Regions from separate parts of the Virgibacillus sp. 6R genome, predicted to be linked through region 2. Evidence: predicted binding sites of a transcription regulator. Region 2 holds the regulator's gene; each other region holds the start of a gene.
What was found. Region 2 encodes Rex, which represses fermentation and respiration genes when NADH is low (regulators of the CRP and FNR family bind a similar motif). Its sites were predicted from a motif close to TTGTGAAATATTTCACAA; they were not measured.

Region 1 (6,083 bases), 2.2 Mb from region 2:
GAAGAACTCCTTTTGATACAGCGAGTTCATACTCGTTAAGTGTGATTCCGTTATTCATATTAATGGGAATGCTTCTTTCGTATACAGGAATGGGTAAGGATTTATACCGGGCTGTTGATAGCTGGATTGGTCATTTAAGAGGTGGATTAGCGATGGCAACTATAGGTACGGCAGCTGTTTTTTCGGCTATCTCAGGTTCGTTAAATGCTACAACTGCAACGGTTTCTAAAATAACTTTACCAGAAATGAAAAAATATAATTATAAGCCAAGCCTTTCTACAGCGTGTGTTGCAGCAGGCGGAACATTGGGTATTCTCATACCGCCAAGCGTAATATTAATTTTATATGGTATACAAACAAGAGAACCGATTGGAGAGTTGCTCATTGCAGGTATTATCCCTGGAATGATCCAAATGATCATTTTTATACTCATTGTTGCATTGCTTGTGCGGAAGGATCCTTCATTGGCACCTGTAAGATCAGAACAGGGATCAACAAGAGAAAAACTCCATACGATAAAGAGTATTTGGCCATTTTTAGCGTTATTTCTAATTAGTATTGGCGGAATTTACGTAGGGGTTTTTACACCTACAGAAGCGGCTGGAGTCGGAGCGATGGGGGCCATGCTTTTTTCTTTTCTTTCAAGAAGATTGAATTGGCACAAGCTAAAACTTGCCTTTAATGAATCCGTAAAATTGACAGCATATATTTTTTTAATTCTTATTGGCGCTACGTTATTTAGCCAGTTTTTAACGATTAGCAGACTACCAGTGGAACTAACCAGTTTAGTTAGTCATTTGGAATTGAACCCATATGTTATTCTAATTGCTATTTTGTTGGCATTGTTTTTGCTTGGATGTTTTATTGAAGGTTTGTCGCTTATTGTGCTTACCATTCCCATTATCTATCCGATTATTTTAGAGTTGGGATTTAACGGTGTTTGGTTCGGTATCATTATGGTAATGGCAATTAATATCGGTTCATTAACGCCCCCACTTGGGATTAGTATTTTTGTAATTAAAGGAGTTGCTACAGATATACCTGTACAAACCATTTTTAAAGGCGCTATCCCGATGATTGCTGGGATGATAATTTGCGTACTGATCCTCATTGTCTTTCCTTCCATTGTCACTGTTTTACCGAGTTTAATGAGATGAATTATTAGCGAAAGGGGCTTTCAGGACATGAGAGCTTCTTTTTACAGAATAAGAAAGTATAAAATTAGGTGCTTGGAGATAACGAAATAACTGAATAGCCACGCCCGGCGCATGAGCCCAGCAACGATGCGACTTTAGAAATGCGCCCTACGATAAGTCCTCATCGGTTCGTCGCCTCACCGTGATTCCTTTATCTTTAGTTGATTCGTTCCATTCGCTACGTTGCTAAACGGGCGCCCCGCGCCTTTGTTCTTTTAGTATTTCAAGTTTTAGAAATTAGTATTCTCATTAAATATAGCATCATAGCTTGCGATAGTTTTTAAATTTTTCCGTACTTACGAGAGTGATCATGTTTGTCCAGCTTGTTAATAGCCTTAAGGACAAGGGAATCTATGTTAGCGACATCGCGCGTATAAAAAGTATTTATCTTTTAGGAAGCCTAAGATGGTAGCCTTTGTTAATGCTTCAACGGTGGGGTGCTTCCACCCTTCTTTATTGAAGATTGCTTGATCAGAAACGAAACATAACCTATCAAGTAAACTGCTGAGACTTCATTATGTTGCTAAAGCTTTGCAAAAATATGTTATGCTGAAATTAAGAACTGCAAGGGAGGATGCTGACGGTGAAAGTAAACATAATAGAGCTAAACGAGAAGCAACAATTATCTATAAATGAAATCGGGAACAACATTTGGATTGCTTCGGAAGCACAAAAAAAGAAATACGAAATTATAGATCAAGCAAATACTTTACAAACAAAGGGTATTATTGTTTTAAATTGTATTCCTGTTCATGATGAAAAAAGGAGACGTTTTGAAGAACGGTTTTTAAACCGGCCTAGATTAATAGAAAATGAGCCAGGATTTGTTGCAATTCGCGTATTACGCCCAGTACAAGATGACATATATATAGTCTTGACTCAGTGGCAGACAGAGGAGGCTTTTCGAAACTGGCAGGCATCTACTGCCTACCAACATGCACATAGAAAAAGAAAAACACAGCAAGGGATTGACCAAGAAACAGGTGTACTAAAAAACAAACCTTACCACAAGTTGTATCGACCAATTACTAATTAAATTATCGAGAAATAGCAGATTATGAACGAAAGAGGACTGTAAGTATGGTAAATAAACGACATGAAAAATTATATTTATTTGAAAAAGCATTAAACTATACTGGGGTTGGATTAATTATTACTGACCCTAATTTAGAGGAAAATCCGATTATTTTTGTAAACAGAGGTTTTACAGAATTGACTGGGTATATGGAAAATGAAGTAGTTGGGAAAAATTGCCGCTTTTTGCAAGGAACAGAAACAGATCCTTACAGTTTGGAGCGGATTCGTAAAGCAATACAAGCAAACGAATCGATTACAATACAGGTATACAATTATAAGAAAGACGGGACAGGCTTTTGGAATGAGTTATCGATTGACCCGATGTGGGTGGAAGAAGAACAAAAATATTACTTCGTCGGTGTGCAAAAAGATGTGACCAATGAGAAGGAGAGCGAACGACTATTACAAAATAGTTTGTTAGAGATCGAAAAGCTTTCAACGCCTATTGTACCGATTCGCGATGATGTAGCGGTCTTGCCGCTCATTGGAAATATGAATGATCAACGGATGGAAACAATGATGGCAACTATATCTACCTATATGGAACAAGCGAATGAAGAATATATTATTATTGACTTATCTGGTCTACACGAAGTAGATACATACACGGTATCACGTCTATTAAAGATTCACCAATTTATTTCATTAATGGGAAAAAAATTATTATTTGCTGGCATTCGTCCTGATATGGCATTAAAAACGGTGATTATTCAGGATACATTTAAAGATATGAATACGTTTAAAAATGTAAAGATGGCGTTGCATTTTATAGATAAGGAGAAAGAGGATAAATAGGTTACACGTTAACAAAGCAGAAGGCGACAACTACTCGAGCGTCTCCTTCTGCTTTTTTTGAACTTTTGTGTCTTGAAAATTCTTCCTAATTTACACTGGAGATTTCCAACTGCAAGGGTAGAGGCAGAGATCGCTAACATTCATTCTACTCTCCGCCTTTCCAACGTTTCCAGAAAGGGGGAGCTGTTTTTTGAAATTAATTCTAATCCTTAAAAATGAAAGGCTTAACTCTGTTAGCTCCATCGAAAAATGGAAGCGCCAATATTGTGTTTAATAGTAGATTATATTATGATGTACTATGGTAGAACTTTTATAATGAATTGTGAAAATAGTCACTTAAATAAAAAGTGTTATCAAGTATGAAGTAAAGGAGCTTATTATGAAAATAGGGATTGATAAAATAGGTTTTTACGCTCCGCATTTATATGTGGACATGAATAATTTGGCAAAAGCTAGAGACGTAGAACCGGCAAAATTCACCATTGGTATTGGTCAGGAAAAAATGGCTATTGCACCACTTACACAAGACGCAGTTACATTAGCTGCCAACGCAGCAATGGAAATTCTGGATGATGCGGATAGAGCTGCAGTTGATTTTGTTATATTTGGTACAGAAACAGGAGTTGACCACTCAAAAGCAGCAGGGGTTTATGTTCATCATTTACTGAACCTGCAACCTCATACGAGAACAGTAGAAGTAAAGCAGGCATGTTTTGGCGCAACTGCTGGTATTCAAATGGCAAAAGGGCATATTGCTTTAAATCCAGACAGTAAGGTTTTAGTATTAGCTTCAGATATTGCGAGATACGGGCTTCGAACTGGCGGTGAGGCGACACAAGGTGCTGGCGCAGTTGCCATGATCATTAGTAAGGATCCAAAAATTTTGGCACTTGAAGAGCCGTCGTCCTATTTAACAGAGGATGTGATGGATTTTTGGCGTCCGGTTTATTCGGAATATGCACAGGTAGATGGGAAACTTTCGAATGAAATGTACTTGTCGTTCTTTGAAAAAATTTGGAATGCATATAAACAAAAAACAGGGTTAGGTATTGGTGACTTTGCTGCTATTTGTTACCATCTTCCATATACAAAAATGGGATTAAAGGCTTTACGTACTATTTATGATCAAGGCACTGAAACAGATAAAGATCGCTTACTGGAAAACCTGGAATACAGTAAAATTTATAATAAACATGTCGGTAATATTTATACAGGCTCTTTATATTTAAGCTTTCTGTCATTGCTTGAACATCAAAGCAATCTAAATGCGGGTGATAGAATAGGGTTGTTTAGCTATGGTTCTGGAGCTGTTGGAGAGTTCTTTACTGGTCTTCTGCAACCTAATTATCAAGTCCATTTAAACACGAAACAACATCAGGATTTACTCGCGTCGAGAAAAGAAGTGAGTGTGGAAGAGTATGAACAAATCTTTGAAGCAAAATTGCCTAAGGATGGAACAGATTTTGAACTTGATGTAGACGCTGACCCAGCTAAAATAAAGCTTTCTGGAGTTGGTGGTCATATCCGTCATTACATGAATAGTAGTCAAGTGAAGGTTTAAAGAGGTATGAGCGGGCTTCTCGTGTATGGAGAAATCCGCTCGTTTTTTATGCATGCAATTTGCAGTAAGACTTGCTATTCCATAGTAAGTAGGGAAGCTCAGAAGATAAGTGGAAGATTCAACTGAAGTCACATATCCGCTTCTGTTTAATTAAAAATAGTAGGAAATAAGAGAAAACCCCAATTCATGGAGTTTTTACTGTTAAATAAATCGTTTGGATGACTGTTCTGACTATTTTCTTAGTCCAAAAGTTTACGAAAAACTTTGGCGTTTGGTTATTTCTTGAGAAATAGCTTCCGTTAATTCTGAAGTCATTTTAGGAACAAATGATTTTAACGCTGGATTGATCACAGGTCCCATTATTCCCCCTGCTTTGATATCCAAATGGCCGGTCATTTTCGTCTGGTCAGCGTTAATAGCCTTGGCATTAAATGCTCCACTACCGGTAAATTTTTCACTTAAGCCTTTCAAGTCAAATGTTACTTTTTCAGGCTTTTCCCATTTGGTGATAATCACCTTTAAATGTACTTTCTTATGAACGATACCGAGGTCGCCTTTGAACGTCCATGTCGATTCCTTATCGTTGATAATTTCATGATCAATATAACCAGGTACTAATGGCGCCCAATAGTTCATGTCGCTAACAAAATTCCACACATGTTCAATTGGCACATTTAGGGTAACCTTCTTCGTTCCACTAGGCATAAAATGTCTCAGCCTCCTTTTATTTATCTAGGTTTAGTAACAATTGGTATTAAATTTAGCAGCAACAAAATAGGATAAAGAAAATTCGCGCCTCATTTAAATAATTATAACGTACATCAACAGCTAATATAAAACAATTATTAAGCTATAGTTTATTTTATACCACAAATAAGCTATATTTAACCATATATCAATCGGAAGATAATCAATCTAGATGGAGAATAGGAAAAATTATGAACAATAGGTATAGTAATCGAGATTATTATTTTCACAAAAGGTGCTATTTACAGAAGAAATAGTGTAAAGCAAGTACACAACACAGTATAAGCAAGGCGAATAGTTAAGTCACAAGTAAGAACGAGCAACCAAGCATAGTATTCAAGCCTCAAGCTAGATCGAGCAACCGAGTAAGGGGAATAGTTAAGTCAGATCGAGTAAGTAAGCAAACCGAACGTTTAACTCACAAGCTGATGGGCACTAAGTAGAGAGCTCGAGCGAGCCTCGATCCAGCTATCCAGTATAAATCAAATAAAATGGCCGTAGAAGCAAACGGTGAAAAAGAAGGGAGTACGGTGAAGTGGGGATACTGATTCAAGGAAAGAATGTTTCCAAAAAAGTGAATAATAATTGTATTTTAGATCATATCGACTTTACCTTTTGTCAAGGCGAAGCAGTAGCAATTATTGGTACGAATGGTTCAGGGAAGAGCACGCTGCTTCGGCTTTTAACTGGGATTACGCATCCTTCGA
Region 2 (6,083 bases):
GCTGGAGGTGTCGCTGCAAACAAAGGGCTTCGGTCATCTTTACAACAGGAATTTGCAAATTTGAAGATTCCTTTACAAATTCCCCCACTTTATTTATGTACAGATAACGCTGCGATGATTGCAGCTGCTGGTGCGATTGCTTTTGCACAAGGAAAACGGTCTACACTGGACTTAAACGCTCGTGCCTCTATGCCATTAAAGTAACCCAAGTTATACACAACCCTGTGCATAACTGTGAAAAATATTGTTATAGCAATATTACATTAGTGGATATTTTTTGTGGATAAATGCTATGTTGGTTGTGGATATTGTGAATAACTTCCATAATAACTTGCGATTAACTACTTGCAAACATGTTTACGGTGTGGATAATTAGAATTAGAGTAAATGTAGAAATTTGGTGATCAGCAATGTCAAAAAAGCAATCCTATTTTGTACAAACAGATTTAATTTCAATTTTTATTTTACTTGTATGTGTTAGTCTGCTTGCCATTTATAATGCACAACAATTAGAGCAATATGAGGGTAAAAACTTTTTATTACAGCAGGCAGTTTGGTTTACGGTTGGAGTTGGTATTGTAGCCGCCATTCAATATTTGGATGTGGAACAGATTTATAAAACAAGTGTATACGTTTATGCATTTGGTTTGTTCGTACTTTTAGTGTTGATAATTAGTCCAGAAAGTATTGCACCAACGAGAAATGGAGCAAAAAGCTGGTTTGATTTGAAGGTCGCTACTATCCAACCATCTGAATTTACAAAAATAACGACGATCGTTTATATGGCAGCAATTATCCACAAGCATAAAGAAAAATTTGTTATACCGACAATCAAATCGGACTTAAAATTGCTCTTTAAAATCCTTGCCATTGTAGCTGCTCCGGTGTTATTGATTATGAAGCAACCTGACTTTGGTACGTCCATGGTTTATCTATTTATAGCTGGTGTTATTATTATCCTTTCAGGTATTAATTGGAAGATTATCACCACATTAATTGTTAGTATTTCATCTGGTTTGGGAGCTGTGTTAGCTTTTATCGTTAAGTTTCCTGATTTAGCAAAAGATTTGGTCGGTAAAGAGCAGGAATACCAAATAGACCGAATACTGACTTGGTTTGATCCAACGCAGGAAGCAAGTGATGCCTCATGGCATTTTGATCAGGCCTTTATGGCACTTGGCTCCGGACAATTATTTGGCAAAGGGTTAGGTAATCAGCAAGTGTCGTTTCCCGAAGCGCAAACTGACTTTATATTCTCTATTATAGGTGAAAGCTTTGGCTTTGTCGGCAGTGCGCTCGTTATCTTTTTGTACTTTATTTTCCTGTACAAACTGGTGATGATTGGTCTTTCGATTTATAAACACTCTGCCTTTGCTGCGTATACTTGTTTTGGCTATATGAGCCTAATGCTTATCCACGTGTTTCAAAATATTGGCATGGCTTTAGGAATCATGCCAGTAACAGGAATACCGCTACTTTTAGTAAGCTATGGTGGAAGCTCGGTGATGGCAGCGATGCTCGGTTTCGGAGTGATTTACCGGATTGCTGTGGAAAACTCTATCCAAAACGATTATTTATTTAAATAGTGCTTGTGGATAAGAAACGATAACACCTGTTTTATCCACAAAAATTCATTGTCGGTCTTCGTGTATATAAAATTGAAATTCCCCCACATGACAAGCAAATGTCATGTGGGGGAGTTAATCTTCCTGCAATATTGTCCATTCTTCCATTAATTGATCGATCTTCTGTTTATGTTGATTTACCTCTTGCGATAGTTCCAACGCTTTTTCATGATCTTGATATACTTCTGGTAATTCCATCTGGCCTTCCAATCGCTCTACTTGACCTTCTAACTGTTCAATTTCTGTTTCCAGTTCCTCAATTCGCCTTTGTTTCTTTCGTTCTTCTCGCTGCATTTGTTTATCACGTTCAAAATCAAGTCTTCTTTCACCAGAGGAGGTTTTGCCACTATCCTGTTGTGTTTTATTCAATCGTTTTAATTCTGCTTCTTCCGCCTTTTTTTCCAAATAATAATCATAATCTCCAAGATAGATCGTCGTTTTTAATTTTTGCAGTTCTGCCACTTGATCAGCGATTTTATTAATAAAATAACGGTCATGCGAAACAAATAAGATCGTACCAGGGAAATCGATTAATGCCGCTTCTAATACTTCTTTACTATCGATATCTAAATGGTTGGTAGGTTCATCGAGAATTAATAGATTTGCTTTTTGCATCATCAATTTTGCTAAAGCTAATCGCGCTTTTTCACCACCACTTAAAGCATTTACAGTCTTTAAGACGTCATCTCCGGAAAACAGGAAATTACCGAGTACGGTTCGAATATCTTTCTCATTTGTCGTTGGGTAGTCATCCCATAATTCCATAAGTACTGTTTTGGAGGAGTGTAAGTTTGCTTGTTCCTGATCATAATAGCCGATTTGTACATTGGTTCCGAGCTGAATAGTTCCTTGAGTCGATTTTAGTTGTCCAGTCACCATTTTTAATAACGTCGTTTTACCAATTCCGTTTGGCCCAACAAGAGCAATTCTTTCTCCTCGGTTGATCTGCAGATGTACATGTTGAAATAAATAATCTGTTTCACCTGGATACCGGAACGACAAGTCGTTTATTTTCAGCACATCATTGCCACTTCGACGGTTAATCCTAAATGAAAACGATGCAGAGGCTTCATCACCTAATGGTTTATCTATTATTTCCATTTTTTCCAGTTGTTTACGTCTGCTTTGGGCTCGCTTCGTTGTCGAAGCTCGTACAATGTTCCGCTGAATAAAGTCTTCCATTTTCATAATTTTTGTTTGTTGCTTTTCATATTCTTTCCATTCTTTTTCAAAATCAAGTGCTTTTTGCTCTAAGTATTTACTATAAGTTCCCACGTATCGTTTTGTCTGATGCCGAGAGATTTCATAAACAATAGACACTGTTTTATCCAAAAAATAGCGGTCGTGTGATACAACAACTACAGCCCCGGGATAATTGCTTAGATAACTTTCAAGCCAGTTTAATGTTTCAATGTCCAAATGGTTGGTCGGTTCGTCTAAAATAAGCAACTGCGGCTTTTTTAACAACAGCTTTCCCAATGAAAGCCTTGTTTTTTGCCCGCCGCTTAGTGTTTGAATCGGTGTGTCATAATCAAACATGTGAAAATTCAATCCATTCAAGACGGCTTTTATATCTGCTTCATAAGTATAACCCCCATTTTGTTCATAACTGTGCTGTAGGCGGTCATAATCATGTAATAATTTTTGATAAGCTTCTGGACTGTAGTTTGTAGCTTGCTCCATTTGCTGTTCCATGAAGCGAAGCTGTTGTTCTTGTTTTTTTAATTCAGGAAACACAGTAAGCATTTCCTGCCAAATCGTTTTTTCAGTTTCTAGCGTCGTATGTTGTGCGAGATAACCCATTGTCAGGTCTTTAGGTCGGAATAATTCACCCTGATCGTAACTTAGTTCTCCTGCCATTATTTTCAATAAAGTAGATTTCCCCGAGCCATTTCTTCCAACAATTGCTATTCGGTCATGGTCTTTTACTTCCAGCTTTATATTTGATAAGATTTTATCAGCACCAAATGATTTTGTGAGTCCGTTGATTTGCATCAGTATCATTATATTCACCCCATCTCTCCTAGTGTATCTTACTTTCCTAAAATCAATCAATATAATTGTGAACTAAGTCACGACTTATTTCCATATTTCTGTTAAAATAAAGGAGAGATAGTGAGAGATTAAATATATTATAAAAAAGCTTTACGTTATTTTAGGTATCTACCTTTCCCTGCTTACATGAAAAAAGAAAAAGAAAGACGAATAAGTTGCCTTTAATTTCCATTTTTTAAACATAGGAATAACAAGAAATTGATAGGAAGGGAGTAATAGTGCATTAGGCTCTTTGTATATGGAAGTGTAAATGATTCGAATAAATTTACGCAAAGCCCATTGTTTTAGAATGGACGATATTTGTATCGAGATAATGAATCATTTTAAAGTATGAAGCATCCTTGCCTATAGCATAAGAACTTTGGTTTTGTATTTTTTGTTGCTTTTTTATGTAAGCGATACACAATTTTGTTAGGAAAATGTTAACGGTAGAGCCGAGATATTAGTTGATAGTATGTTTTAACGAACAACCAATATTGAAGTAAAGGAAGGAATTAATATGATGGAGCAAAATAAAATACCTCAAGCGACTGCAAAGCGTTTACCACTGTATTATCGATTTATAAACAATTTAAATCATCAAGGAAAAAAGCGTGTATCTTCAAAAGAACTCAGCGATGCGGTTAAAGTTGATTCAGCTACAATTCGCAGAGATTTCTCGTATTTTGGAGCGTTAGGTAAAAAAGGATACGGTTACAATGTGGAATATTTGCTTGAATTTTTTCGGAAAACATTGGATCAGGATGAAACGACAGATGTTGCACTTATTGGTGTTGGTAATTTAGGTACGGCATTTTTACATTATAATTTTATGAAAAACAATAATATAGCAATTAAAATGGCGTTTGACAGCGACCCTAAAAAAGTAGGAACCACGATTAGTGATGTTCCAGTGTACCATATTGAGGAATTAGATGATAAATTGGGCGATATTCAAGTGGCGATATTAACTATCCCCGCAAGTGAAGCACAAAGTATGGCTGACCATTTAATTGAACAGGGTGTTGAAGGAATATTGAATTTCACACCAGCGAGAATTACTGTACCACCAAATATTCGAGTGCATCATATCGACTTAGCAGTAGAATTACAAGCATTGGTTTATTTCTTAAAACATTACCCTCTCACCACAGATGAAGAAGAGGAAGAGGAGTAAGTAAGGTGGATATAGCTTTTTCTGCAGTGGGCTAACAAATTTATATGCTTTCTAGAGTAAACAAGCAGGAATAAGGAAGTGTCCCCCTTATTCCTGCTTGTTGTTCCGTTTGCGCTGAAAGTGAATAGCTAGTAAACGGATGCCAACACCAGTCTCAAGCGTAGCAAATAATGCTAAGACCATCGTTGTTATATTCCACATTGTCTCGTCTACACTTAAAATAGCAACATATGTAAAGAATGCTCCCATAATAAGATAGATGATCCCCATTGTCTTGGGTGAAACTCTCATAATTTAAAGCCTCCAACAATAAAACGTTTTCTTATTTTACGTCCAATCTTAATTAATCGAAATCTTTGTCTATTACAACAGCGCAGGAACCAGAACATAGCTGTATCTGGTTCCCGCTAACTATAATTAAAAATAACCAAAGAGAATAGTTTGCAGTTCATTTAGCTGTTTTTCCAGTTCTGCGGGATCAATGTTGTATTGTGCAATTACAACAAGCCCGTTCATTGCCATATGAGCAAAAATGGGAACGATGATTCGCTTTGTTTTCACATATAAATAAGCAAACACGAGCCCCATTGTTCCGTAAACTAAAATATGCTGCGGTTCACGGTGAATCAAACCGAAAATAACTGCAGATAAAAGTGCTGCAATAAAAAAGTTCGTCCGTTTATAAAGACCTCCGAAAATAATTTTGCGAAAAATTATTTCTTCTAAAATGGGTGCAGCTAGAATTGGAATGATCATAAATAAAGGGACAGCTCGAGTCATTTCCATGATTCCTTGTGTGTTTTCGGAGCCTGGTTCAACTCCAAATACCATCGTTTGAATAAAGTTAGCTATGCCTTGGCTAAATATAGCTATAAACGCACCTAAAAGTGACCAGATGATGATCCCTCCAACAGAAGCACCATCACGTTGCTGCAATCCTAGCTTCATATCAGGCTTCATCAAGAACAGTACGACAATAAGACCTAATACAAAACTGATAATCGATCCATAAACAATTGCTTCTCCTTTGGAAACTGTAAATGCATTATATACTAAATTCGCTGTTAAAAAGACAGAAAACTGTGTAATAATGTAGGTAATAATAACCCACCAATATCTTTTTGGCAAAATAAAACGACTCCTTTTCTTTGGTGTACATATAGATTCTATTCATACTTCTTATGATTTTTCCTAATGGGATGAAGAAAAAGCAAGTAAATTAATAGTCCATTTAACTAATGTATTTT
Region 3 (6,083 bases), 1.2 Mb from region 2:
CTAATCGGTATCGGATGACACATCGGAATGAGGGATGATGTTTGCTTTGCTCCCATGATACCAGCTATTTGAGCTACCCCCAGTACATCTCCCTTTTTATTCTTTTGTTCGACAATATTTTCATAAACCATTTTATTCATATTTACACTTGACCGGGCGATTGCCTTTCTTTCACTTTCATTTTTTTCAGAAATATCAACCATTTTAGCCCTTCCATGTTCATTGAAATGTGAGAAGTCTGCCATGCTGTCACCTGCTTTCTTTGTTAAAAAGAGTGATTCTGTATCACTATTTTACCATTCTATCCTCCTAAAATGAAATTATAGCTATTGTCTATAGTAGTGCATTTCTTGTAATGATAAGCCTCATATCTCTTTACCTATTAGCCGATTTTAGCAAAAATGATCAGCCAATAGACTGATAGCTATATTTTTATTTATCCACCATTGTTGGTTTTTTCGCTTACATATTTCAGAATTATTTAAGAGTTTCATAAGCGAGGGCTTAGAATTACTGCATATGATGTAAGCGGATGAATAATGGAAGGGGGGGCACTCCCCCGTCTATTTATTTTTTCGTCTAAATTTATTTCTCCATCTACTTAATCTTTCTTTCAATGATTCTTCTGTTGCTGCAAAAAAAATACCCATTATAAAGAGGAAGCCTGCGCCCATAACAGTACCGATCCCGATGCCTGTTATATAGCTTCTGTCACTTATAAAGAAACCATATAAAAATATTAAAATCCCGATAGTTAAAACGATTGCTCCAGTATACTTAACAGCTCGTATCATCTTTCGCCGCTTTTTCATTGTTGTTACCTCCAATCATGTATACGTACTGTATTACAGTTTGAATTTTCCCATAATAATTACGTATCTATTATTCCATACCCTTCATTAATGGAAGCAAAAACAAATTCGTATATATTTGGTCCCGTATTTCATTTTATTTACGATAGTATGAAAATGGGTTAGCTCAAAAAGCCAAAAGTTTACGTAAAAACAAAGAAATGCATACAAAAGAAGGCTCCTACAAGTCTTATAAATAGACATAGGAACGCCCTCTTAATTATTTTCATTATGAAGAAACATTTTTATCGCTGATTATTGGTCGGTTATACATAGATAAATCATTAAACATGCCAACGTAGTATTTTATTTGTCCAGCATTATTTTTAATGGTGCTTATATGTAACCATTCTTTATACACTTCACTATTTTTCCGCTTGTTCCATATTTCTCCTTGCCAATAACCATGTTTATTTATATCTTGCCACATTAGTTCATAAAAAGACTTATCCTGTTTTCCAGAATGCAAAAGGCTAGGTCTCTTCCCGATTGCTTCTTCTTTACTGTACCCTGTCATCTTTGTAAAGGCAGGGTTAACATATTGAATCTCCCCATGGATGTTCGTTATCATAATCCCTTCTGAGGTTCCTTCGAATACTTTTCTTTCTAGATCTCTTTGTTCTTGGTAATACATGAATATAACAATTACTAGGCTTATGAAAGCAAATTGGGAAAGTGCCATAAATCCGATGGCATAATGCCCCGTTATATTATGAACGGTGGTTAATATAATTGGGGGAAAGAACCCACCTAATCCTCCCATTGCTGCCACGATACCATTAACAATCCCAGCTTGTTTTGAGAAGTATAATGGAACCAGCTTGAATACGGTTCCGTTGCCGATTCCAACACTTATGGCAACGGAAAGAGAGCCAAACGTATACCAATGAATATTTGGTGAAAATGATAATAGAATACCAGAAATGGCTACACCAACAAATACAGCCATGAGTATATAATAGGCATTAAATTTATCTGCTAGCCATCCACCTACTGGTCTAAGAAATGTTGCAACTGCAATAAAGACGGCGGTTCGCACACCTGCATCAATAGATGTCAATGCAAAATTTGTAACTAAAAAGTTAGGTAAAAATACAGTTAATGCAACAAATGCGCCAAACGTTATAAAATAAAATAGGCTTAGAAACCATAGGGTAGAATTCTTATATACCTTGGTTATTTGTTCAACCATTGATGTTTTAACCTTGGATTCTTTTTTATCGCCAAATGCAATATTGAAGATAAGAAACAAGAGTATAAGTACAAGGTAGAATTGAATCGTTCTTTGCCAGCCAAAGGAATGGGCAATAACCGGTGCTAAGAAAGTAGTAATAGCCGTACCAATATTCCCTACGCCGTATATTCCGTTGATTAATCCATGCTTTTCTTTTGGGTAATATTTTGGTAAAGAGGTTACCCCAATGGAAAAAGTAGCTCCGCCCACACCAATTATAAATCCTCCGATAATTAAATCTATAAACGAATTAGCAAGACTTATATAGAAGACCGGGAGCAGTAGCGCACAGAAACAAATAATATGGATAATCCTTGCGCCATATCGATTGGTAAAGAACCCAATAGGAACACGTAGGACGGAACCTAAAATAACCGGGATAGCCGTAACTAACGAGACTTGTCCAGCAGTTAATGGAATATCTTCTTTCATACTGGGCATCAAGGAAGAGATTAATACCCATACCATAAAGCCGATAATTAGACTGGAAGTTTGCAAGGAAAGCTGAAGACCTGATTTTTTTAACATAACCGTTCCTTCCTCTCTCGTTTAAATTATATTTATCATATAAATTTTTTTATTCCGAGGGTGTGATGTATATCACATCTTTTCATAAGAAGTGGTGATTAAATGAGTTTAAAGAGATTCATTGGAGGGATAGCCCATGAAGAGGAAACGCTCACCGCTTTGGCGACGACTTAACTATTTGAAACCAAAAGAAACGTATGCAAATAATCATAGCCAGCTACAAGAAGGAAATAGAGATTGGGAACGAGTGTACCGAAATAGGTGGCAACATGACAAGGTTATTCGTTCTACACACGGTGTGAACTGTACGGGTTCATGCAGTTGGAATATTTACGTGAAAGATGGAATCGTTACGTGGGAAGGGCAGCATTTGGACTACCCTACAACTGGACCAGATATGCCAGAATTTGAACCACGTGGTTGTCCGAGGGGAGCTAGCTTTTCTTGGTATCTTTACAGTCCTCTCCGAGTGAAATATCCGTATGTTCGGAAAAAATTATTACAATTATGGAGAGAAGCATTAAAAGAATACAACCATCCTTTAGAAGCTTGGCGAAGTATTGTAGAAAATAAAGATAAAGCAGCTAAGTATAAAACTGCTAGAGGAAAAGGTGGCTTAGTTCGTGCTGATTGGGAAGAAGTAACAAAGCTAGTTGCCGCTTCGGTTCTTTATACGGTAATCAAATATGGTCCAGACCGTAATGTTGGCTTTTCACCGATTCCGGCAATGTCGATGATTAGTCATGCTGCTGGAAGTAGGTTCATGTCATTAATAGGTGGTCCAATGTTAAGCTTTTATGATTGGTATGCAGATCTTCCTCCAGCATCACCGCAAATTTGGGGAGACCAAACGGATGTACCAGAAAGCTCCGATTGGTTTAATGCAGGCTATATCATAACATGGGGATCCAATGTACCATTGACGCGTACCCCGGATGCTCACTTTTTAGCAGAAGCGCGTTACAAAGGGACTAAGGTCGTTTCTGTTAGCCCCGACTATGCGGAGTCGACGAAGTTTTCGGATGATTGGTTGTCCGTGAGGCAGGGAAGTGATGGAGCTGTTGCCATGGCAATGGGACATGTTATTTTAAATGAGTTTTACGATAAGGAAATGACTCCATATTTTGAGACATATGCCAAAACATACACGGATTTTCCATTTATAGTTCGTTTGAAAAAAGGTAAACAGCATTTTCTGGCGGATCGTTTCTTGCATGCGAAAGATTTAAAAAAAGCATGTAGACATAGCGAATGGAAGCCAGCTATGTATAACCAACGAACCAGTGACTTTGCTATTCCACAAGGAACGATGGGATCTCGCTGGAGTGATGAAGGAAAATGGAATCTCTTACTGGTAGACGAACTAACAGGAGAACCAATTGAACCCATCTTAAGCTTTTTAGGTTTAGAAGATAAAGTAGTAAATGTAGATATGCCTTACTTTGACAATACGACAAAAAAACTATTAAAACGGGCAGTTCCCGTGAAGGAATTGGAGCTAGATGGGAAGCGGGAATATGTTACAACGGTCTACGATTTAATGCTGGCAAATTATGGGGTGGACCGAGGCATCGGTGGTGAGGTTGCTAGCACGTATGATGCGATTGCACCCTTCTCGCCAGCTTGGCAAGAGGAAATCAGTGGCGTAGATCGGAAATTAGTTATAAAAATAGCTCGAGAGTTTGCCCGGAATGCTATTGACACAAACGGTCGATCAATGATTATTATGGGAGCAGGCATTAACCATTGGTTCAACTCTGACACCATTTATCGCGCAATTGTCAATCTTGTGTTAATGGTCGGCGCCCAAGGAGTGAATGGAGGAGGATGGGCTCACTATGTAGGACAGGAAAAATTACGCCCTGTAGAAGGCTGGACGCAAATAGCTACAGCCAAAGATTGGGGCGGGACTCCAAAGTTGCAAAATGGAACTTCTTTTTTCTATTTCGCTACAAACCAATGGCGATTTGAAGAGACACCAGTGAGTGATCTCGTTGCAGCACATGTAGATAAAGCAAGATATGATCACCACGGTGATTACAATGTATTAGCTGCTAGGCTCGGTTGGTTGCCGTCTTATCCTACATTTAATCAAAATGGGATTGAATTGTATAAACAAGCAATAGCCAAAGGAAATAGTACGACTGAGCAAATTGGTCAATATGTCGCAGAACAATTAAAGCAACAAAAGCTGCAATTTGCCATAGAAGATCCAGATAATCCTGTCAATTTTCCGAGAAATTTATTTGTCTGGCGAGCTAATTTGATTTCCAGTTCAGGTAAAGGACACGAATATTTTCTGAAATACTTATTAGGAACGTCACATGGGTTGTTAAATACGGATGAAGATACGATACGCCCAGAAGAAATAAAATGGCGGGATAAGGCAGCTGAAGGAAAATTAGACCTGTTAATCAATTTGGACTTTCGGATGGCTGGCACAGCACTATACTCAGATGTGATTTTACCGGCGGCCACATGGTACGAAAAGCATGACCTATCGAGTACGGACATGCATCCGTTTGTACATCCATTTAATCCAGCGATTGCTTCACCATGGGAAGCAAAGTCGGATTGGGATATATTTAAGGCATTAGCAAAAGCAGTTTCTGACTTAGCAAAATCTATCGATATGGATTCGATAAAAGAGGTAGTCGCTACTCCATTAAACCATGATACACCTCAAGAAATGGCACAAACATTTGGGGAAATTAAGGATTGGTCCAAAGGAGAATGCGAACCGATTCCAGGCAAAACGATGCCACAAATTCACGTGGTTGAACGAGATTATAAAACAATTTATGAAAAAATGACCGCCCTTGGTCCAAATATGGTAAAGAGTCCATATGGCAGTAAAGGTATCCAATGGAAAATGGATAAGGAATATGAGCAAGTGAAGCGCAATATCGGCACTGTTAAAAATGGGAGCATAGCTGATGGTTGTCCTAACCTCGAAAATGCTAAAGATGCATGTGAAGCGATTCTCATGCTTTCCTCTACAACCAACGGAGAGATAGCAGTGAAGGCGTGGGAAGCATTGGAATCAAAAACAAATCTGCAGCTTAAGGATTTAGCCACTGATCGTAAAGAGGAGTTATTCACCTTTGAGCAAATAACCGCACAACCAAAAACGGTTATTACATCGCCGGCATTCAGTGGCTCGGAAAAAGGAGGACGGAGATATTCACCGTTTACAACAAATATTGAAAGAATGATCCCCTTCCGCACCATTACGGGAAGACAATCTTATTTCTTAGATCATGAAATGATAAAAGAATTTGGGGAACAGTTTGCTGTATATAAACCCATTTTAAACCATCGACCGTTTCGAAAAGAACGCCCAGAAATGGAAGGAAAGGAAATTACGCTCAATTATTTGACTCCTCATAACAAATGGTCCATTCACAGCATGTACTTTGATGCTCAGCCTATGTTAACGCTCTTTAGAGGGGGGCCAACAATTTGGTTAA
Region 4 (6,083 bases), 590 kb from region 2:
CGTGCAATGATTTTTTTGCCCCAGTTATACTTTCTATTCCGGTATAGACAAGAATGAAAAAGCCAAATAGCCATAGGAATGTTTTCATGAATGGTGTCGTTAAAAATTGTGCTATACCAAAGTAAATGAGCAGCATAAAGATAAGATCACCAATCATTCCGCCTAATCCAACTAACCAAGCGTGGATAAAGCCATGATTCATCCCTTTATTTAGCTGTGCCGCATTGATTGGCCCTACAGGTGCTGATAAAGAAATACCTAATAGGATATAACCTAAAAAATTCATTTGGTCACCTTCTTTATTCGTTCGTCCAAATCACATTACAGTGTATAAAAACAGTAATTATATGAAGTGAATCTTCAATCAGTGGGGGTTTTCATTCATTTCCACTGATTGTTAGTAGCCCAAGGTTATGACCTAAAGGCTCTTACAAAATAGGGTATTTAGGTTCTGTTATCTCCCACTTAGACTTGGTGCAGTACAGGTTATCCAACTCCTAAAGCGGGAGTCTTACAGCACCTTATATACGGGATATAATTGCTTATAATGAATTATTATCTCCATTTCATCTTTCCGATACTATTGTATTCAGCCAGTATGACTTGTACCACTACTGTTTTTTACCAAGTCTCTGATCCAAGTGCACAGTATTCATGGTTGGTATAGTATATGTAAAGGAATGGTAAGCGAATGACACGCGAAAATGGTATACTAAGCGTAAATGAGGTGAGAATATGCAACGTTTAATTTTTGAATCGGCCTGGGACAGAACCATTGATGCTAGAGATCGGGAAAGAATAAAACATGTTTTTGAACAAGCAAATGAAAAGGACAAGCCGCTTCGCCCATTTCTATTACTAAACCAAGCGCATAACCATCTTGGTGATTTATTAATAACGGTACTTATTCAAAATGGTCTGGAAACAGATTGGATCCTTCATAATCAAACATTGACTTATTACGAAGCAAACACTCCAATTGCAACGGAAACATTTTCTGACAAAAGATTGGCTATTCCTAGTAAGTGCAGTATGCCTTGGACGTTTATTTTTCCTAAAAAGACAATGCAACAAGAGCCAAATTTCAAAGAAGGTAAGTTGCGAAGTACATCACTAAACGAAATCTGAATTTTGAAGCTGTCGTATTTTTGAGAAGGAAAATGGAAGGCTTTAAGCAATAGATAACCGCAACTGGTGATAAAAGGTATTAAATAAGCTATCTCTATTTATCTGTAAGCAACAGAATTTGCAGGAAAACAATAGGTAACTGGAGAAGGAGGATACGATGGATAAGCGGACATTAGTTATGAACATGGATTTAAAGGAAGCACATGTAAATAGGATACAACAAGCACTTCCAAATTGGAGAATAGTCGCGAACAAAGAATTGGAAGAAGTAAGGGACGATTTAAAAGAGGCGGAAATTATCTTACACTGGAAAAAGGCGATCGAGCCTATTGTACTTGCCGAAAATAAGCGTCTAAAGTGGGTACAAACATGGAGCGCTGGAATTGATAACCTTCCATTAATCAAGTTGCAACAACATAATGTTCTTGTAACGAGTGCAAATGGTGTTCACGCTTATCCCATTTCGGAAACTATTTTTGCACTAATTTTGGGGCTCACTCGAAAAATTCATACCTATGTTAGGCAACAGCAAGAGAAAAAATGGTACCATGCACGTTTAAAACAAGAAATTCATCATAAAACAATTGGAATCATTGGTGTTGGGGCCATTGGATTGGAAACAGCTAAAATTGCTAAAGCATTTGGAATGAAGGTACTTGGTGTACGCCACTCGGGAAAGCCTACCGATTACGTTGATCAGATGTACAAGCCAGAACAGCTCGATCAAGTACTTTCCCAAAGTGACTTTGTTGTGATTACATTACCATTAACCGACGCAACGAGAAATATGTTTACAGCTACCCAATTTAAACGGATGAAGGATTCGGCGATACTAATCAACATTGGTCGAGGTGCTATTGTAAACGAGGGAGATTTGCTTCAAGCCTTACAGCAAAATGAGATCGCAGGTGCAGGATTGGATGTGTTCGCCTCCGAACCCTTACCTGCGAATAGTCCGCTATGGGAGATGGAAAATGTCATCGTTACACCCCATACGGCAGGCTCAACCGAGCATTATGACGAGCGCGTCATCGATGAAATCTTTCTGCCTAATCTACAACATTACCTCAAAGGGGAAATACCAACAGTCAATCTCGTTAATTTTGAAAAGGGGTATTAGATAACGTGGCTACCCCTTATAAGGGGATAGCTACCATTATGTAAAGAAAAGGAGAAGTAGAAAAAGATGCATTTACTATGGGACTTTGATGGAACCCTTATCAATACATATCCGAGTTACACAAAGTGTTTCAAGCAAGTTTTAACAAAAACGGCAACCGAGAATGAAATTTATAGGCAGTTAAAGAAGTCCTTTTCCCATGCGATCGCATATTTCCAAATGACAAAGGAACAGGAGGTAGAGGTGCGTCGTCTTGTAGATAACATGAAGCCAGAGGAGGTGGAACCATTTCCCGGCTTAGAGGGAGTTTTGCAGGCAGCAGAGGTAAATGTCATAATGACACATAAAGATCGTAAAAATGTGGAACGCATCTTAGGCTACCACGGATTAACTTCTTATTTTAAGGATATGGTCACGAGCGATGACCAATTTCCACGTAAGCCAGATAGTTCCTCCTATGCTTATTTACACAACAAACATCAAATTGATGTAGCGATAGGCGATCGAGAAATTGATTTGCTACCGGCCAAGGAATTAGGCATCAAGACGTGCAGCTTTCAAAATAAGCAAGCTGATGCAGATTTTCATATAAGCAACTATCATGCATTCTTGGATACGGTTAAGCTATAGCACCTATTTTAAAAAGGAAGGGAAATAAAGATGCGCTGTAAGTCATCTCTTCCTTTTATAATGATAGAAATGATGGAATGAAATAACACTTGAGCTGTTTGATTGCTAATAAAGCTATAATTTGCTATATGTATGAAAAAAACATCTTTCCTTCATCCTAAATATACGTTACTATTTATTAGTACGGATGTTAATAGGACATAGAAGATAGATATAATGTAGTCCTCTTACTTTATTAAAATACGTGAGGACTACCATTTTTAACAGTATAAATGTGAATTATTTCACATTAAACAGCTTTATTACAGCATAAAACAAAAGGAGTAATCATAATGGAAAGTCAACCAATCGAACAAGCGGTAAATCTTGCTTTAAAAAAGAAAGCATTACTAAATACTTCACTTATAAAATATTTGCTAAAAGCAGCTTTAGCAGGTGTATATGTAGGGATAGGATTAATACTATCCTATAGGTTAGCAGAAGGTTATTTTGATATTCATTCACCTACTGCAACGATAATGGCTTCCATTTTTTTTGGAGTTGCCCTTGTGTTGATTATTTATGGTGGCGCGGAATTATTTACTGGTAATACGATGTATTTTACGATGAGTACGCTACGAAAACAGACAACCGTTAAGGACACATTGCAAAATTGGCTGGCTTGCTATAGTGGAAACTTAATCGGAGGAATTTTCTTTGCCTTATTAATTGTTGGGACAGGATTATATGCTTCAGCAGAGGACAGTCATTATTTAATGAAAACAGCTGCTGCCAAGATGGATTTAAGTATATGGGCACTATTTTTTCGGGGGATTTTATGTAATTTAATCGTCTGTTTAGCTGTTTGGATTCCGATGCATATAAAAGGCGATGGCGCCAAAATATTAGTGACAATGCTTTTAGTGTTTGGTTTTGTTGCTTCTGGATTTGAACATAGTGTAGCAAACATGGTAACTTTTTCGCTGGCGTTAACAGCACCTCACCCGGAAACGATTACCTTCCTAGGAGCGATTTATAATCTAATCCCTGTGACGATAGGAAATATTGTTGGTGGCGGATTCTTTTTAGGCGGTGTCTATGCTTATTTAGCCTCACCTGATAAACAGTATAAACAGTCAAACCGAGTAGCGGGGGAAAGAAAACTTGGGTAAAGGCTTGAATAAGGTGAGTCCGAAGATAAAGCCATGAACATAAGCAAAAGGTGATATACTAAAGAGCTAAAATAGTTGCACGTGCATTTTATTACAGTGCAAAAAATGGCTAACAGATACATCATTTGACGTTTGTAACATATGAACAATAAGCCGCATGAACTAGTTGGGTGGTACTTTGATTCATGTGGCTTATTTTATAAAAGAACTTGGTCCAACCTCTATCGCTGTAAGAGAAGGCATCGGCCCCCCGCTCGTGACAAGCGCTCTTTAGCTGCCTCCGCTACTTGCTGCGGCTTGACTCTTTTCAATCGCATTGACACCCATGACGACAACAATGAATTCTTCCATCGATAAACGATCTGTATGGTTTATGAGTTCATACGCAGGAGAAGAAAAAAAGCTACTGACACGAGTGAAGGAAGCTACTATTTCCCGTTCCTGCTCACCTGTCATTGTGAATGTTTTGGAGAAAACAGGTGAGGTAATCGTGTATTCATGTCCATTCTTTAAGGTATACGTGTACTTTTTTTTAAAGGAAAACCAGTTCGCTTTTAACGTTCCGATTATTTCTGCAGTTGCATCGATGACAACCCATTGACTAGAAAAGGAGCTTTTAAACTTTCCTTCTGCAAGCCTTGTGCCTTGACTATCATACACGTTAATACTAGATGAGAAAGCTGTTTTTAAATCTAAGTCACCGATTTTTTCATTATGATGGTTCCTAATTGCTGTTCTTCCTGCTGAAAAAAAATTATCTTCTATATAGATCTTGTTCTCCATATGATCCTCCCTCTATTTTAGGGCTTCGACCTGTATACCACGCAAACGTACGTTGGACCATGTCAATGGGGATATTATATAAGGCATTGACATGAATGGGTTTGCTGCGATTTGTTGTTTCTATGTCTGCCAGACCAAAGCGTTTTTGAATTAAATTTTGCTCAAGCTTAAATTCAATGATTTTCTCGCGGGTTGTAATACTTGTTGTAATGAAGAAACCTCCTGTTCGGATTTGCAATATTTCTCCATGAATCAAATAGCAGGTAAAATAATAATCTAGTATTCTTGATGCAATCGTTAACAGGAACAAAATAATCGAGACTGGCCACCACTTTGGAAAGAAAATGACAATTATGGCTGTACCAGTAATCCAAAGCAATGGGATTTGACATATTCTTGCAACTAAAGATTTCTTCGGCAGCTGCTCCATACCCGCTTTTATTGCAAATTCAGGCAGTATTTCCTCAATCATGTGGTGAGCTCGATTTATTGGTAAAAAGGGATAAAGTGAGTTTATTTCTTCACCGGAAAGGTCAACGCCACCAGCACTGATTAGCTTTACCTCTGCTATCCGAAGCATACGTTTTAACAATGATTGTTCAATATGAGCGGCTTGCACATTTTGCTTGCGAATAGAAAAATGCTGCTCATTCCATACCCCTTTACGAATATATATCCTCTCTTGGTCAGAGGAAATCTCATAGCGTCCATATTTTAAATATGTGCGAACTAATCCAAATCCAATCGCGATTATAATAAACATAAAAATAAGTACACTAAGCCAAAACCATGATTCTCTTAGAAAATGAAAAATCTTTTCACCTGTTTCTGATAAGTCATATACTTCATCAATATTACTCAGCAGTGAAGCTAGTACAGGAATGAGTAATAAGTAGCTAAAGGATAATGCAGATGCTTTTAAAACATCTTTTTTAGTAGGGTTAAAGTGAACAATTCTTTTATCTTTCATAACAGGTTGAGCGTTGGAATCAGCCGTTTCTGTTTCATTTGTTTCTGTTGTTTCAGGCTCCTGACCTTGCTGTTTTGTATAATAATCCAAAACATGTTCGATCTGTTCTGCTTCTTGCTTCGAAATAGCGGTAAAAGTAAATGATGAATCCTCATCTTCTGCACCCGTTTCTAACGTAAGTGCTGTTAAGTTAAGTGGTCGTAAATAAAATGGTGTATTTGTCTGGACATTTTGTATGCGATCAAAAGGGATTTGATGCTGTTTTCGTGTAAAGATGCCTTGTTTTATTTCAATAAAGCTC

Region 1: the regulator Rex is predicted to act here: its motif matches at 3,389-3,406, upstream of BKP57_RS18870 (hydroxymethylglutaryl-CoA synthase).
Region 3: the regulator Rex is predicted to act here: its motif matches at 2,674-2,691, upstream of BKP57_RS12895 (nitrate/nitrite transporter).
Region 4: the regulator Rex is predicted to act here: its motif matches at 3,151-3,168, upstream of BKP57_RS09875 (formate/nitrite transporter family protein).

Annotation. Positions count from the first base shown of each region.
Region 1 covers NZ_CP017762.1:4,169,804-4,175,886, forward strand. Annotated here, with positions in the region: gene BKP57_RS18855 (TRAP transporter large permease) at 1-1,157, shown strand, start outside; gene BKP57_RS18860 (antibiotic biosynthesis monooxygenase family protein) at 1,780-2,232, shown strand; gene BKP57_RS18865 (YtvA family blue-light photoreceptor) at 2,277-3,068, shown strand; gene BKP57_RS18870 (hydroxymethylglutaryl-CoA synthase) at 3,448-4,629, shown strand; gene BKP57_RS18875 (SRPBCC family protein) at 4,882-5,334, opposite strand; gene BKP57_RS18880 (ABC transporter ATP-binding protein) at 5,912-6,083, shown strand, end outside.
Region 2 covers NZ_CP017762.1:1,594,855-1,600,937, reverse strand. Annotated here, with positions in the region: gene tsaD (tRNA (adenosine(37)-N6)-threonylcarbamoyltransferase complex transferase subunit TsaD) at 1-204, shown strand, start outside; gene BKP57_RS07260 (FtsW/RodA/SpoVE family cell cycle protein) at 411-1,586, shown strand; gene BKP57_RS07255 (ABC-F family ATP-binding cassette domain-containing protein) at 1,701-3,629, opposite strand; gene BKP57_RS07250 (redox-sensing transcriptional repressor Rex) at 4,183-4,836, shown strand; gene BKP57_RS07245 (YdiK family protein) at 4,924-5,127, opposite strand; gene BKP57_RS07240 (CPBP family intramembrane glutamic endopeptidase) at 5,254-5,964, opposite strand.
Region 3 covers NZ_CP017762.1:2,821,735-2,827,817, forward strand. Annotated here, with positions in the region: gene moaC (cyclic pyranopterin monophosphate synthase MoaC) at 1-245, opposite strand, end outside; gene BKP57_RS12890 (hypothetical protein) at 564-812, opposite strand; gene BKP57_RS12895 (nitrate/nitrite transporter) at 1,081-2,613, opposite strand; gene BKP57_RS12900 (nitrate reductase subunit alpha) at 2,750-6,083, shown strand, end outside.
Region 4 covers NZ_CP017762.1:2,182,551-2,188,633, reverse strand. Annotated here, with positions in the region: gene BKP57_RS09895 (LysE family translocator) at 1-286, opposite strand, end outside; gene BKP57_RS09890 (SLAP domain-containing protein) at 736-1,128, shown strand; gene BKP57_RS09885 (D-2-hydroxyacid dehydrogenase) at 1,286-2,248, shown strand; gene BKP57_RS09880 (HAD-IA family hydrolase) at 2,315-2,878, shown strand; gene BKP57_RS09875 (formate/nitrite transporter family protein) at 3,211-4,029, shown strand; gene BKP57_RS09870 (LURP-one-related family protein) at 4,300-4,812, opposite strand; gene BKP57_RS09865 (PH domain-containing protein) at 4,784-6,083, opposite strand, start outside.